DNA from 3 places in the Mesorhizobium sp. M0633 genome. Region 1 is predicted to be linked to each of the others. Evidence: predicted binding sites of a transcription regulator. Region 1 holds the regulator's gene; each other region holds the start of a gene.
What was found. Region 1 encodes PhoB, which activates phosphate uptake and scavenging genes when phosphate is short. Its sites were predicted from a motif close to TGTCATNNANCTGTCAT; they were not measured.
Positions count from the first base shown of each region.

Region 2: NKI47_RS16540 (PhoX family protein) is a predicted target of PhoB. The motif match lies at 1,293-1,309, and genes of this name have one in related genera.
Region 3: ugpB (sn-glycerol-3-phosphate ABC transporter substrate-binding protein UgpB) is a predicted target of PhoB. The motif match lies at 2,742-2,758, and genes of this name have one in related genera.

Region 1 covers NZ_JAMYQC010000008.1:68,292-72,947, reverse strand. The annotation lists gene pstA (phosphate ABC transporter permease PstA) at 1-8, shown strand, start outside; gene pstB (phosphate ABC transporter ATP-binding protein PstB) at 5-808, shown strand; gene phoU (phosphate signaling complex protein PhoU) at 841-1,548, shown strand; gene phoB (phosphate regulon transcriptional regulator PhoB) at 1,565-2,254, shown strand; gene NKI47_RS10705 (ROK family protein) at 2,264-3,508, opposite strand; gene xylF (D-xylose ABC transporter substrate-binding protein) at 3,795-4,656, shown strand, end outside.
Region 2 covers NZ_JAMYQC010000014.1:14,687-19,342, reverse strand. The annotation lists gene NKI47_RS16550 (phosphatase PAP2 family protein) at 120-821, opposite strand; gene NKI47_RS16545 (hypothetical protein) at 836-1,174, opposite strand; gene NKI47_RS16540 (PhoX family protein) at 1,376-3,367, shown strand; gene NKI47_RS16535 (GNAT family N-acetyltransferase) at 3,469-4,149, opposite strand; gene NKI47_RS16530 (MarR family winged helix-turn-helix transcriptional regulator) at 4,146-4,637, opposite strand.
Region 3 covers NZ_JAMYQC010000027.1:51,984-56,639, forward strand. The annotation lists gene tlpA (thiol:disulfide interchange protein TlpA) at 1-89, shown strand, start outside; gene NKI47_RS24825 (bifunctional diguanylate cyclase/phosphodiesterase) at 92-2,524, opposite strand; gene ugpB (sn-glycerol-3-phosphate ABC transporter substrate-binding protein UgpB) at 2,821-4,131, shown strand; gene ugpA (sn-glycerol-3-phosphate ABC transporter permease UgpA) at 4,213-4,656, shown strand, end outside.

The DNA of each region.
Region 1 (4,656 bases):
ACAGATGACACAGATGTTGTCCCCAGACATGACGATGGCCGAAACGGTCGTCGAGAAGACGAAGATCGAGGTCAAGAATCTCAACTTCTACTACGGCCAGAGCAAGGCGCTGAAGGACATCAGCCTGTCACTGCCTGAGCGCAGTGTCACGGCCTTCATCGGCCCTTCGGGGTGCGGGAAATCGACGCTGCTGCGTGTGTTCAACCGCATCTATGAGCTCTACCCAAAACAGACGGCCGAGGGCCAGGTGCTGCTCGACGGCAAGAACATTCTCGACCGGTCGCAGGATCTCAACCTCCTCAGGACCAAGATCGGCATGGTGTTCCAGAAGCCGACGCCGTTCCCGATGTCGATCTACGAGAACATCGCCTTCGGCGTCAGGCTCTACGAGAACCTCGGCAAGTCCGAGATGGACGGCCGCGTCGAACAGGCGTTGAAGCGCGCCGCGCTGTGGAGCGAGGTCAAGGACAAGCTCAACGCCAGCGGCTTGAGCCTGTCCGGCGGCCAGCAGCAGCGGCTCTGTATCGCCCGCACCGTGGCCGTGAAGCCGGAAGTCATTCTGCTCGACGAACCGGCTTCGGCCCTCGACCCGCTGTCGACTGCCAAGATCGAGGAACTGATCGACGAATTGCAAGCCGACTATACGATCGTCATCGTCACCCACAACATGCAGCAGGCGGCGCGCGTGTCGCGCCAGACCGCCTTCATGTATCTGGGTGAACTGGTCGAGTTCGACCGGACCGAGAAGATCTTCACGTCGCCCCGCGAGAAGCGCACGCAGGACTACATCACTGGCCGCTTCGGCTGAGCCGTTCCGATCATGCATATGAGGACAGGACCATGGGCGAACACACAGTCGCTTCTTTCGACGAGGATCTCGAGCAGATCAGCAAGCTGATCCGCGACATGGCCGACCTCGCCGGTTCGATGGTCGGCGGGGCGACCAAGGCCCTGTTGAATTCCGACAACGTGCTGGCGCAACGCGTCGTTTCCGACGACGCCATCATGGATGCGCGTCAACGCGAACTGGACGACCGCGCCATCACCCTGATCGCCAAACGCCAGCCGATGGCCCACGATCTTCGCCATGTGGTCGGAGCGATCCGCATGGCGGGCGACCTCGAACGCATCGGCGACCTTGCCAAGAATATCGCCAAGCGCGTGAGTGCGGTCGGCCTCAGCGCCACGCCGCGGGACCTGTCGCATTCCATCGACGCGATGGCGCAGCTGGTTCTCATCCAGGTGCAGGGTGTCATCGAGGAATATGCTGCAGGCGATGCGGCCGCGTTGGCCAAGCTGCGTGCCGCCGACGAGCGCATCGACGTCAAATACACGTCCGTGTTCCGCGAGCTGTTGACCTACATGATGGAAGATCCGCGCAACATCACCGCTTGCACGCACCTGCTGTTCTGCGCCAAGAATCTGGAGCGGATCGGCGACCATGTCACCAACATCGCCGAAAATGCGTATTATGTGCTGACCGGCGAGCAATTGCCGGTCAATCGTCCGAAGCAGGACGAAACGACAATGTCCGCACCGGTGACATGATGGGGGTGCCCAGCCGATGATCGCACCACGCATAATGGTGGTGGAGGACGAGGAGCCATTGGGTGTGCTGCTCCGCTACAATCTCGAATCCGAAGGCTACCAGGTCGAGGTGGTGACACGCGGCGACGAAGCCGAGATCCGTTTGCAGGAGAATGTGCCCGACCTTTTGGTGCTCGACTGGATGATACCAGCGGTTTCCGGCATCGAGCTCTGTCGTCGGTTGCGGGTGCGCCCCGAAACCGAGCGGCTGCCGATCATCATGCTGACCGCGCGCGGCGAGGAGAGCGACCGGGTGCGCGGGCTTTCGACCGGCGCCGACGACTATCTGGTCAAACCGTTTTCGACACCGGAATTCATGGCCAGGGTCAAGGCGCTGCTGCGGCGCGCCAAGCCGGAAGTGCTGTCCAGCGTGCTGAAGGTCGGCGACATCGTGCTCGATCGCGAATCGCACAGGGTCTATCGCAAGAAGAGCGAAATCAGGCTCGGGCCGACCGAATTCCGGCTGCTCGAGTTCATGATGCGGCATCCGGGCCGTGTCTTCTCGCGCAGCCAGTTACTCGATAATGTCTGGGGCGAGACAATCTACATCGACGAACGCACCGTCGACGTGCATGTCGGGCGGCTGCGCAAAGCCGTCAACAACGGCCGGATGCCGGATGTCATCCGCACCATCCGCGGTGCCGGCTATGCGATCAGGGAAGATTGACCCGCCTGGTCAGGCTACGTTCTTTCTGACGCTGGGCCTCATTTGCGCGCCCGGCGCGAAAATCTCCTGGTCGACGAAGCTTAGCGCCCGCATCGCGCAGCCTTCGCGGATCAGCGGCAATTCGTTCGGCTCTGTATCGAAGGAGATCGAGCCCGAATGCTGGCCGCCGGCGGTCTGGGCGATTGCCTTCCGCAAGGCCGGCTCGATCAGATCGAAGGCGGCGGCACTGGCGCCGACCATCGCGACCGGTGCCGGATCGATCAGCGCGAACAGCGAGCCGAGACCGAAACCCAGCGCTTCGCCGGCCTTGCGGTAGGCCTCGCGTTCCGGCCCATCTTTCTCGCGCGCCCGGGCCGCCAGTGCTCGCATGTCGGCGTCGCTGACGTCGGCGATCGGTTCGCTTTCTTCGCTCATCTGCCTGGCGTTGCGCCAGATGGCGTAGTTGCCGGCATAGGCCTCGATGCAGCCGCGCCGCCCGCAACGGCAGAGCGCGCCGCCCGGACGATGGATCATGTGGCCAAATTCGCCACCCGAGGAATGCGTCCCGGTGAACAGTTCGCCCTTCAGCACCAGCCCCATGCCGATGCCATGCGAAAGCAGGATGGCGATGAAGTCGTCGCGATAGCGATCCGGATTGCGCCAGCGCAAAGCCACCGCCATCATGTTGCAGTCGTTCTCCACCGTTGCCGGGATGCCGAATTCGTCCTCCAGCATGTCGGCAAAGGCGATGTCGGTCTGCGGCGTGATCGGCGACCACAGCATGGCGCGTGCAGGGGAGTCGGTAATGCCCTGAATCGCCAGGGCGATGCGGGCGACACTGCGGACGTCAAGGTCTGGATCCTGCAGCCGGCGCCGGACGATGGCCATGCATTCACGGATCAGCTCGTCGCGCGGCATGGTCAGCGTGTCCAGCCGGCGCTGTTCCTCGGCGACCACCTGTCCCGTATAGTCGATAATGGCGGCCGACAGGAAATTCAGCGACAACACCACGGTCAGCACCGCCGCCGCTTCCGGGTTGAGGGCGAGGCCGACCTGCGGACGACCGCGTTTCAACGAAACGGGCTCACTTGCCTTGCTCTCGGCGAGGATGCCTTCCCGTATCAGGTCGGAAGAGATCGCCGATATGGTCGAATGACTGAGGCCGGTAGTAGCTGCGATCTCAGTACGCGATGGCTGGCCGGCCCGGCGCACCGCCGAGATCACCATCGCCCGGTTGCGCCGGCGCAAATCGTCATGGCGGATTCCGACCGACATTGTTTTGCTTTCCTCCCGGTTGCGGCGGCCGCTCATGAACCGGAAGCCGTCGGTAATGTCCGACAAATAGTGTCGGACGCAGGCAAATAGTGTCAGATGCAGGTTGCGCTGTCATCGTTTATTCCGACGCTCGAAAAAACTCGCAGAGTCATCAAAATCCATCAGAATCGATGTTGACAGCAGCCGGAGATCGGGCCAGTATTTTTTCGAGGCTCGAAAAAATTAGAGCTTCTAAGCTGGTCTTTGAGCCAATTGGTCACGCCGTACGCGGCGCAGGGAGGATATGATGAAGAAATTCACGACCGCCATTCTGGCGGGTGTCGCCATGACGCTGGCGCTGGCGTCGGTGGCGCAGGCTAAAGACAAGGTCATCGGCGTTTCCTGGTCGAACTTCCAGGAAGAGCGCTGGAAGACCGACGAGGCCGCAATGAAGGCGGCCATTGAGGCCGCAGGCGACAAGTATATTTCCGCCGACGCACAGTCCAACCCCGGCAAGCAGCTCACCGACGTCGAGAGCCTGATCTCGCAGGGCGCCAGCGCACTGATCATCCTGGCGCAGGACGCCTCGGCCATCGGGCCGGCCGTGCAGAAGGCACTGGACGAAGGCATCCCGGTCGTCGGCTATGACCGGCTGATCGAGAACAAGGACGTGTTCTATCTGACCTTCGACAACAAGGAAGTCGGCCGCATGCAGGCCCGCGAAGTCTTCAAGGTGAAGCCGGAAGGCAACTACGTCTTCATCAAGGGTTCGGGTTCCGATCCGAATGCCGATTTCCTGTTTGCCGGTTCGATGGAGGTGCTGAAGGAGGCCATTGACGGCGGCAAGATCAAGAATGTCGGCGAGGCCTATACGGACGGCTGGCTGCCGGCCAACGCTCAGAAGAACATGGAACAGTTCCTGACCGCCAACGACAACAAGGTCGATGCCGTGGTCGCCGCTAATGACGGCACTGCCGGCGGCGTCGTCGCCGCGCTGACGGCGCAAGGGCTGGCCGGATCGGTTCCGGTTTCGGGCCAGGACGGCGACCACGCCGCGCTGAACCGCATCGCGCTCGGCACACAGACCGTGTCGGTGTGGAAGGATGCGCGCGAGCTCGGCAAGAATGCCGCCGAGATCGCCTCGCAACTGGCCGACGGCAAGCAGATGA
Region 2 (4,656 bases), on a different contig from region 1:
ACTTCAAAAGGATGAGCGGGTGAAGATATTCAAAGCGTTGGCGACCTCGACAGCCTTGCTGTCGATGGTTTTCCTGCTGGCAGGCTGCGGTCATGGCCTGATCAACAGGCTGATTTGAGTCAGGTGCCGTCGGCCCGCCCAAGCCATCGCTGCAGGAACCGTGCCGCAAGCCAGCACAGCATCGCCCAGGCAAAGCCGGCGCACCAGCCGGCCAATACGTCGGACGGCCAGTGGACGCCGAGATAGATGCGGCTGATGCCGACCACCACCGTCGTCAGCACCGCCAGCCCGAGTACATAGATCTTCGTTGTCCGCCCGGGCAAAAACCGCGCCGCCATGCTGCCCAGCGTCAAATATGTCACCGCCGACAGCATGGCGTGGCCGCTCGGAAACGAAAGCGATGCCACATCGGCGAGATGCGAGACCAGATCAGGGCGCGGCCGGTCGATGTCGAATTTCAGCACGCTTGACAGGAGCTGGCCGCCCGCTACCGCGACGAACATGAGAAGCGCCGCGCCTGGCCTGCGGATAAGGAGCAGGTAGACGATCATTGCTGCCGTGATCACCACCAGTACGCTGGCGCTGCCGAGGCTGGTGATGTCGCGCATCGCCCCTTCCAGCCACGCCGGTCCGATCGGATTGTCGGGCTGCCCGGCCTTGCGGAAGGCAAGCAGGATTTCGGTGTCGAAGGCATGCGGCGTGGTGGCCCGCGCCAGCTCCATCAGCTCCTCGAACCCCCACAGCCCGCCGGCAATGACCAGCCCGGCCAGCAGAACCGGGAACTCCAGCCAGTTGCGCAGTCTGCTTGCAATCTTCTTCATCGGCCCGATCGCAGTTACAGCCTTTGCAGATAGGGCCCGAGCGTGATCAGCGCCACAGCTGCGATGGCAAGCACGATGCCGGTTGCCTGTAAGGCATTGACGCGCTCGCCGAAGAAGACCAGCGCCACCACATTCACCGACACCAGCTGGATCACCGCCGACAGGCTGAACGACACCGACATGCCGAATTCACGGATCAGCCTCAGCATGATCAGATTGCCCAGCGAATAGAGCGCCAACGTCAGCACAATCTTGCCGAGGCTCGGCGCCAGCCCCCACTGTTTTGCGGCCATCGCCGCCAGCAGGAAGATCACCGTCGAAACGCAGAGCTGCCCAAGTCCCCAGAAACTCACTTTTGTTCCTCCCGATGCGGTCCCTACGCGCCTGCCGCAGCTCTTGTTTCCGAAGCGCCGGTCGCGGTCAAGCGGGGCCGATGTTGGATACGAAATCGCAGGTGGCAATTAGCCGGCATGTCATCAAACTGTGACCTGCCGGCGATACCGGACTGGCCAGGCAACACGCTCCAGCAATCCATCCAGCCAGAGGCAGGCCCTATGACCGAACATCGCACCCCTGACGCCCATTTCCGAACCAGCCTGCTCGAGGAAAACGACGGGCCAGGAGCCAATCCCACCGACAACCGCACCATGGGTGAGATCATCGCCGCGCGGTTCTCGCGCCGCGGCTTCCTCAAGAGCTCGCTTGCCGTCTCGGCCATAGCCGCTACCGTCAGCCCGCTGGCGCTGATCACCGCCGACAACGCCCGCGCCGCCGAAGGCTCCGCCTTCGCTTTTGACGAGCTCGAGGCCGGCATCGACGACAAGCATCACGTTGCATCCGGCTATGACGCCGATGTACTGCTGCGCTGGGGCGATCCGCTGTTCGCCGATTCGCCGGAATTCGATCCGACAAAACAGTCGGCGGAAGCCCAGGCCAGACAATTCGGCTACAACAACGACTATGTCGGCTATATCCCGATCGACGGCTCGGCCGAGCACGGCCTGCTGGTGGTCAACCACGAATACACCAATCCGCACCTGATGTTTCCGGGCCTCGTCACCATCGTCGACGGCAAGGCCAAGCAGGCGCCCCTCAGCAAGGAACAAGTCGACGTCGAGATGACGGCGCATGGCGGCACTATCGTCGAGATACGCAAGGTATCAGGCAAATGGCAGGTCGTTCGCGACGGCAAGCTCAACCGCCGCATCACCTCCAACAGCGAGATCACGCTCTCCGGCCCGGTCGCCGGCCACGACCGCGTCAAGACCAGCGCCGATCCGACCGGCACGAAGATCATCGGCACCATCAACAATTGCGCCGGCGGCGTCACGCCATGGGGCACCTATGTCATGGCCGAGGAGAACATCCACGGCTATTTCTCGGGCGAGCTGCCGCAGGGGCATAAGGAAGCCGCCAATTACAAGCGCCTCGGCATTCCCGAAGGTGCCTATGAATGGGCAGCGCATTACGACCGTTTCGACATCGGCAAGGAGCCGAACGAGCCGAACCGCTTCGGCTGGATCGTCGAGGTCGACGTCCAGGATCCGACTTCGGCGCCGAGGAAGCGCACCGCGATGGGGCGCTTCAAGCATGAGGGCGCCGAATCGATCGCCGCCAAGGATGGCCGTGTCGTCTTCTATCTCGGCGACGACGAGCGCTTCGACTATGTCTATAAGTTCGTCACCACAGGCAAGTTCGATCCGGACAACCGCGCCGCCAACATGGATTTGCTCGACGACGGCACCTTGCATGTCGCCAAGTTCGTCGAGGACGGTTCGGTCGAATGGCTGCCGATCGTCTTCGGCCAAGGGCCGCTGACGGCGGAGAACGGCTTTGCCAGCCAGGCCGACGTGCTGATCGAGACGCGCCGCGCCGCCGACCTGCTCGGCGCCACCAAGATGGACCGTCCGGAAGACATCCAGCCCAATGCCACCAACGGCAGGGTCTATGTCATGCTGACCAACAATTCGAAGCGCAAGGCCGACCAGGTCGACGCCGCCAACCCGCGTGCCGAAAATGCCTTTGGCCACATCATCGAGATCGTCGAGGACGGCGGTGATTTCACCGCGACAAAGGGCAGGTGGGAAATCCTGCTGAAATGCGGCGATCCCGCTGTGGCCGACGTCGGCGCCACCTTCTCGACCGCAACCACCGCCAATGGCTGGTTCGGCATGCCGGACAATTGCGCGGTCGATTCGGCCGGCCGCCTCTGGGTCGCCACCGACGGTCAGGGTCCGAAGGCCACTGGCCGCACCGACGGTCTGTGGGCGGTCGATACGGAAGGGCCGGCGCGGGCGACCTCGAAACTGTTCTTCCGTGTGCCGATCGGCGCCGAAATGTGCGGTCCCCTGTTTGCGCCGGACGACCAGACCGCCTTCGTTGCCGTCCAGCATCCGGGCGACGGCGGCGAGGACTGGGAGGCTTTCGGCCGTCCGTCCTACTATGAGGATTTGTCGACGCGCTGGCCCGACTTCAAGCCGGACATGCCGGTGCGCCCGGCGGTCGTTGCCATCACCAGGCAAGGCGGCGGCAAGATCGCGGTCTGACACGCAGCAAGGTCTTGCAGTCTCAAGGAAGGATTTCGGCCATACGAAATCCTTCCTTCCGATACGGGATGCATCCATGCTGCGCATCATGCGCCGACTAATCATTCGGTGCGCTGAACCACGGCCACATTCATTGTGCTTCGCAACCTGAAGCCAATGGACTCGTATAACGCTATGGCCGCGGCGTTGCTGGCATAGGCGTGGAGATAGGGAACTTCGCCGCGCGCCACTATCCGGTTTGCCACGAATAGGGACAGCAGCTTTCCTAGGCCACCGCCGCGAAATTCCGGATGTGAGCACACCCCGCTGAGTTCGGTATAGCCAGGTTGCTTCATGCGCTCGCCGGCCATTGCCGCAAGCCTGCCCTCGATTTTCACACCCCAAAAATCGCCCAAGCTCAAGGCTTCGAGCGTGAATGGGTCAGGCTTGGTGAGCAATGCCAGGGCGAGCATCTCAGCAGCATCGTCTCGGGTCAGACGTTGCACACGTTTGTCAGACACGGTTTGCAACGGCTGCTCGGCAATCATTTGAACCCCGGCTGCGGTCGAAGTCGCGAAAAGCCCCGTGGACAGAGCAATCGCGTCCGCTTGAAGCAGGATCACACTCTCGCCCGGGGAGACAAGGTTTTCGAGCGCCCGCAGGCTTTCCGGGTCGTCCGCGCCAGTGGCGGCGAAAGGGACGATCGACGGCCGATATCGCATGGCGAGGTTGTCACCCTCCGCGAAGGCCCGATGTCGCGTCTGAAGCGCGCTCCAGATAGGGCGGTCGAGCAGATGTCTCATTGCGCGGCACCCTCAGGCTTATTTACACGACGGTCGAGAGGGGCAGCGGCGAGGCCGTCCTCGATGGCAGCCAGCTGCTCAAGAAGCGGCCCCGAAAAACCTGCGCACAAATCCGCGACCACGTTCTCGATGCAAGGCCAGACGTCGCGCTTTGCGACATCGACCAGCCGCCGGCCGTCCCGAGTAAGCGAGACGATCCTGCGCCGCTGGTCATCGGTCGACGGACTGACCTCGAGCAGTCCCAATCCGGCCAGAAGCGAGACGCTTCGCGTCACACCCGGCTGCGCGATGCCAAGGGATTGCGCCAGTTCCCCGACCGACAGCGGACCCAGCCTGTCGAGCGCGGCCAGCAGCGGGTATTGGCTCGCCTGAACCGGGACATCCAGCCTGTCGAGCAGGCGCTGCGCCTCCGCTTGCAGTTGCTCGCCTATACGCTTCAGCCTGCTGCCCAGGCACAGGAAGCCAAGCGATCGTATGACGTCTTCCATAGGTCGATTCATCCCATGA
Region 3 (4,656 bases), on a different contig from region 1:
GCTGCCTGATCGCCCATATGAATGGCCCGGCCGAATGGTCGGGGCCGGATGCCAAGCGTCTGGTCGAGGCGGCGCTTCAGCCGGGATAGGCTCAGACCGTGCGCAGGCGCGGCTTGAGCACGGCAATGCTTGCGCCGCGTCGGCTGGCGGTGCGGATTGCCGGAGCGGCCACGCCCGTCAGTTCCCCGAATGTCTCGATCGGAGCCGGTTTGCCGAGGTAGTAGCCTTGCCCGATCTCGCAAGCCTCGGCGTCCAGGAACTGCAATTCACCCGGCGTCTCGATGCCTTCTGCCAGAACCGGTAGGCCGAGACCGCGTCCAAGCCCCAGCACGGCGCGAACGATCGCCGCGAACTGGGCGTTCTTGTCGACCGATTTGATGAACGACCCGTCGATCTTGATCTTGTCGAAGGGAAAGGCGCTGAGGTTGGACAGCGAAGAATAGCCGGTGCCAAAATCGTCCATCGCCACATGCACGCCAAGCGCCTTGACCTGCCTCAAGGTTGCCAGCGCGCGCGGCATGTCCTTCACCAGGGCCGTTTCGGTGATCTCCAGTTCGAGCCTGCCGGGGGCCAGGCCGGATCTCGTCAATGCGTCGTGCACCTTGCGGCTGAAGTTCGGATTGTGAAGTTGCACGGCGGAGACGTTGACGGCGACCATCAGCGGGTTTCTCCAGCGAACAGCATCGTTACAAGCCGTCGTCAGCACCCAGTCGCCGATCTGCGCGATAGCGCCACTGTCCTCGGCCACGGGGATGAAAACGGCCGGAGAAATGTCACCCCGCTCAGGGTGCTGCCAACGGACCAAGGCTTCGAAGCCGATCATCCTGCCGCCGCGGATCTCCTTCTGCGGCTGATAGACGAGGTGGAACTCCTTGCGGGCGATCGCCTGGCGCAATTCATGCTCCATCACGCGCTTGTCGCGGGCCGCGGTGCCCATGGCTATCTCGAAAAACCGATAAGTGTCCCTGCCTTCGGTTTTGGCGCGATGGAGTGCCGTGTCGGCATGGCTGATCAGGCCGGCCTGGTCTTCGGCATCCAGCGGAAAGAAGGCGATGCCGATGCTGGCCGAGACGAGGCCGGAGCCGACCGAAACCCTGTTTTCCTCCCGGATCGCCGCCAGCAAGTCCTCGGCTATCCGGCCTGCGGCCAGGGGGTCGGGGAGGTTCGGAGCTATGATGGCAAATTCATCGCCGCCGAGACGCGCGAGCATCTGTCCGTGGCGCGGGATGCCGGAAATGCAGTGCGCCAGCTTCTGCAGCATAGCATCGCCGGCCCCGTGGCCATAGAGGTCGTTGACTTGCTTGAACCGGTCAAGGTCAAGCAGCAGGAGCGCCAGATGTCCATCCTTGCCGCCACGATCCATCGAGGCGAATTCTGCTTCCAGCCGGGAAGAAAAGCTCCGCCGATTGGCAAGCCCGGTAAGCGGATCGAAATGCGCGAGGCGGAGGATCTCTTGTTCTGCCTTCTTGCGCTCACGGATGTCGCGAACGGCAAGCACCGTATGAGGCCTGCCGCAGTAGGTGATTTTCCTGGCGATCAGCTCGACAGGAATTCTCGCCCCGTCACTGCCCCTTAACTTCGCTTCCTGCGCCTGTTCGCCGAAGCCGGACATATCGGCTGCGCTCTGTCCGTCGAAAAGCTCGCCGAATTGCATCGTGTTCAGGGTGGCTGTCGCTGTTCCGGTCAGCTTCGCCATACTGTCATTGGCGCTGACAATGCGGGTGCCATCGCAAACGATCAGACCTTCCACCGCCGCATTGGCGAGATCGTGCATGCGATCGGCCTCGAGCTTCTGGCGGCGAAAGCGCAGGTCGATCCACAGCGCGGCACCCGATAGCACAAGGATTATCAGGCTGGCGACCGCTGCGGCAAAGGCCTGGGAAATGGGCTCGATGGAATGTTCGGATATTTCAATCGAGGAATCCGGAATGATCGACACCGCAGCCATCGCGATGAAATGCAAGCTGCAAATCGCCAGCGTCAAAAGCGCGGCGCCGCCGAAAGTCGCGAGCGCTGACGGACGGCGCAAGACGACAAGGAGCGCCAGTGCCGCGAGGGTCACGCCGGCCAGAAGCGATATCGCGACAAGGAGCAGGTTCCATACGACCCGGCCTTCGACCTCGAAAGCTGCCATGCCGATGTAGTGCATCGTCGCGATGGCGCCGCCCAGAATGGCGCCACCGACGAGGAAATAGTCGATGCCGCGGCGCAAGGTGGCGACCCACATCCCAAGCGCGGTCATGATAACGGCGGCGGCAAGCGAAAAGGCGGATAATCCCGGATTGTATGCGTTCGGTATTCCCGGCGTAAACGCGGTCATGGCGATGAAATGCGTCGCCCATATGCCGAACCCGGTCGAGGCCGCGGCGATCATCAGCCAGACAAGCCGGTTTCGCTCGGTCGATCGGCCGACATGCTTAAGGAGATTAACCGCTGAGAAGCAAGAAATTCCACAGACGAGTGCGGCAAGCGCAACCAGTCTCGGATCGTGCTGACTTACAATACAATTATAGACCGTCAGCATCCTGGTTCACTCGGTCTGCCAAAACTAACAGGGGAGGTGTGACTGATTAGCTCTTGGAGATTTTAACGAATGGTTAACCCGCGGGCCATGAGGCGGGTCTTTTCGGGGGAAAACCGACGCCGCTGCGCCGAAAAGACGGTGATGTGATTTCTGGCGCCCGGTTTCGGTAGCGAGTGCACTTTAGGAAGGAATGATGTTCATTGATCCGCAATAAAACCGTTGTCCGATTGTCATCAGCGCCACATATTGGCTTTGCGGAAGTGCCCCTTTCGCCAATGACAAACGGGAGATGAAACATGAAGTTCTTCGGCTTTGCGGCCGGTATCGCCGCCACCGTGACCCTGCTTTCCACCACCTCCGCCTTCGCCGTCACGCAGATCAGCTGGTGGCACGCCATGACCGGCGCCAACGCCGAGGTCGTCGCCAAGATCTCCAAGGATTTCAACGCCAGCCAGAGCGACTATGAGCTCGTTCCGGTGTTCAAGGGCACCTATCCGGAGACGCTGAATGCCGGCATCGCTGCCTTTCGTGCCGGGCAAGCGCCCGATATCCTCCAGGTGTTCGACGTCGGCACCGGCGTGATGATGGCGGCCGAGGGTGCGATAAAGCCGGTGGCCGATGTGATGACCGGCGCCGGGATGACTTTCGACAAGAGCCAGTATCTGCCCGGCATCGTCGGCTATTATTCGAAGCCGGACGGCACCATGCTATCGTTCCCCTACAACTCTTCCTCGCCGATCCTCTACTACAACAAGGACATCTTCCAGAAGGCAGGCCTCGACGTGAACAATCCGCCCAAGACGTGGAACGAGGTGTGGGAAGCTGCCAAGAAGATCAAGACGAGCGGCGCCGCCCCTTGCGGCTATACCTCGACCTGGCTGACCTGGATCCACCTGGAGAATTTCGCGGGGTGGAATGACGTGCCTTGGGCCACCCAGCAGAATGGCCTGGCTGGAGGTGATGTCGAACTCAAGATCAATGCGCCGATTTTCGTCAACCACTTCCAGGCGCTCGCTGACCTGGCCAAGGACGGCACGTTCAAATATGGCGGACGCACCTCCGAAGCCAAGCAGATATTCCTCGCCGGCGAATGCGGCATCTTCACCGAATCGTCGGGCGGCCTCGGCGATATCGTCAAGTCCGGCATGAACTATGGCATCGGCCAGCTTCCTTACGACAGTGACGCCAAGGGTGCCCCGCAGAACACGACGCCGGGCGGTGCCAGCCTGTGGGTGTTCGGCAACAAGTCGGACGAGGAATACAAGGGCGTCGCGGCCTTCTTTGTCTATCTGTCCAAGACCGATGTGCAGGAATATCTGCACCAGAAGTCGGGATACCTGCCTGTGACGCTCGCCGCATACGAGGCGACCAAGAAATCAGGCTTCTATGACAAAAACCCCGGCCGCGAGACACCCATCCTGCAGATGACAGGCAAGGCGCCGACCGACAACTCGAAGGGCGTGCGCCTGCCGAATCTGCCGCAGGTGCGTGATATCCAGAACGAGGAGATCGAGAAGATGCTGGCTGGCCAGCAAACCGCTCAGCAGGCGCTCGACAATGCCGTCGCGCGCGGCAACGCGGCGATCAAGGAAGCGCTGGAGAACTGACGGGATTATCTCGGTTAGTCGGTTGGAATATCGCCCACGCGGGCTCGCGTGGGCGACACCTGGATAGCGAGGGAAATCAGCCTGTCTCCACGCGTCGTCTTTCCCAACAAGATCCTGCCCTACCTGCTGGTGGCGCCACAACTCGCCATCACCCTGGTTTTCTTCTACTGGCCGGCCGGTCAGGCGCTTTACCAGTCGATGCTCAGGCAAGACCCGTTCGGGCTGAAGAGCAGGTTCGTCTGGTTTGCCAATTTCCGGAAGGTGCTGGCCGATCCGGCCTACCTCAACTCGATCAAGGTCACCGTAGTGTTCTCTCTTGCGACCGCGATCGTTGCCATGGTTGTCGCCCTGCTGCTCGCGGTCATGGCCGAGAAGGCCGTGCGCGGCAAAGGCCTCTACCGCACACTGTTGATATGGCCTTACGCCGTGGCGCCGGCGATTGCCGGCATGCTTTGGCTTTTCCTGTTCAATCCCTCGATCGGCTCGTTGGCCTATTTGCTGAGAAGCTTCGGCATCGTATGGGAC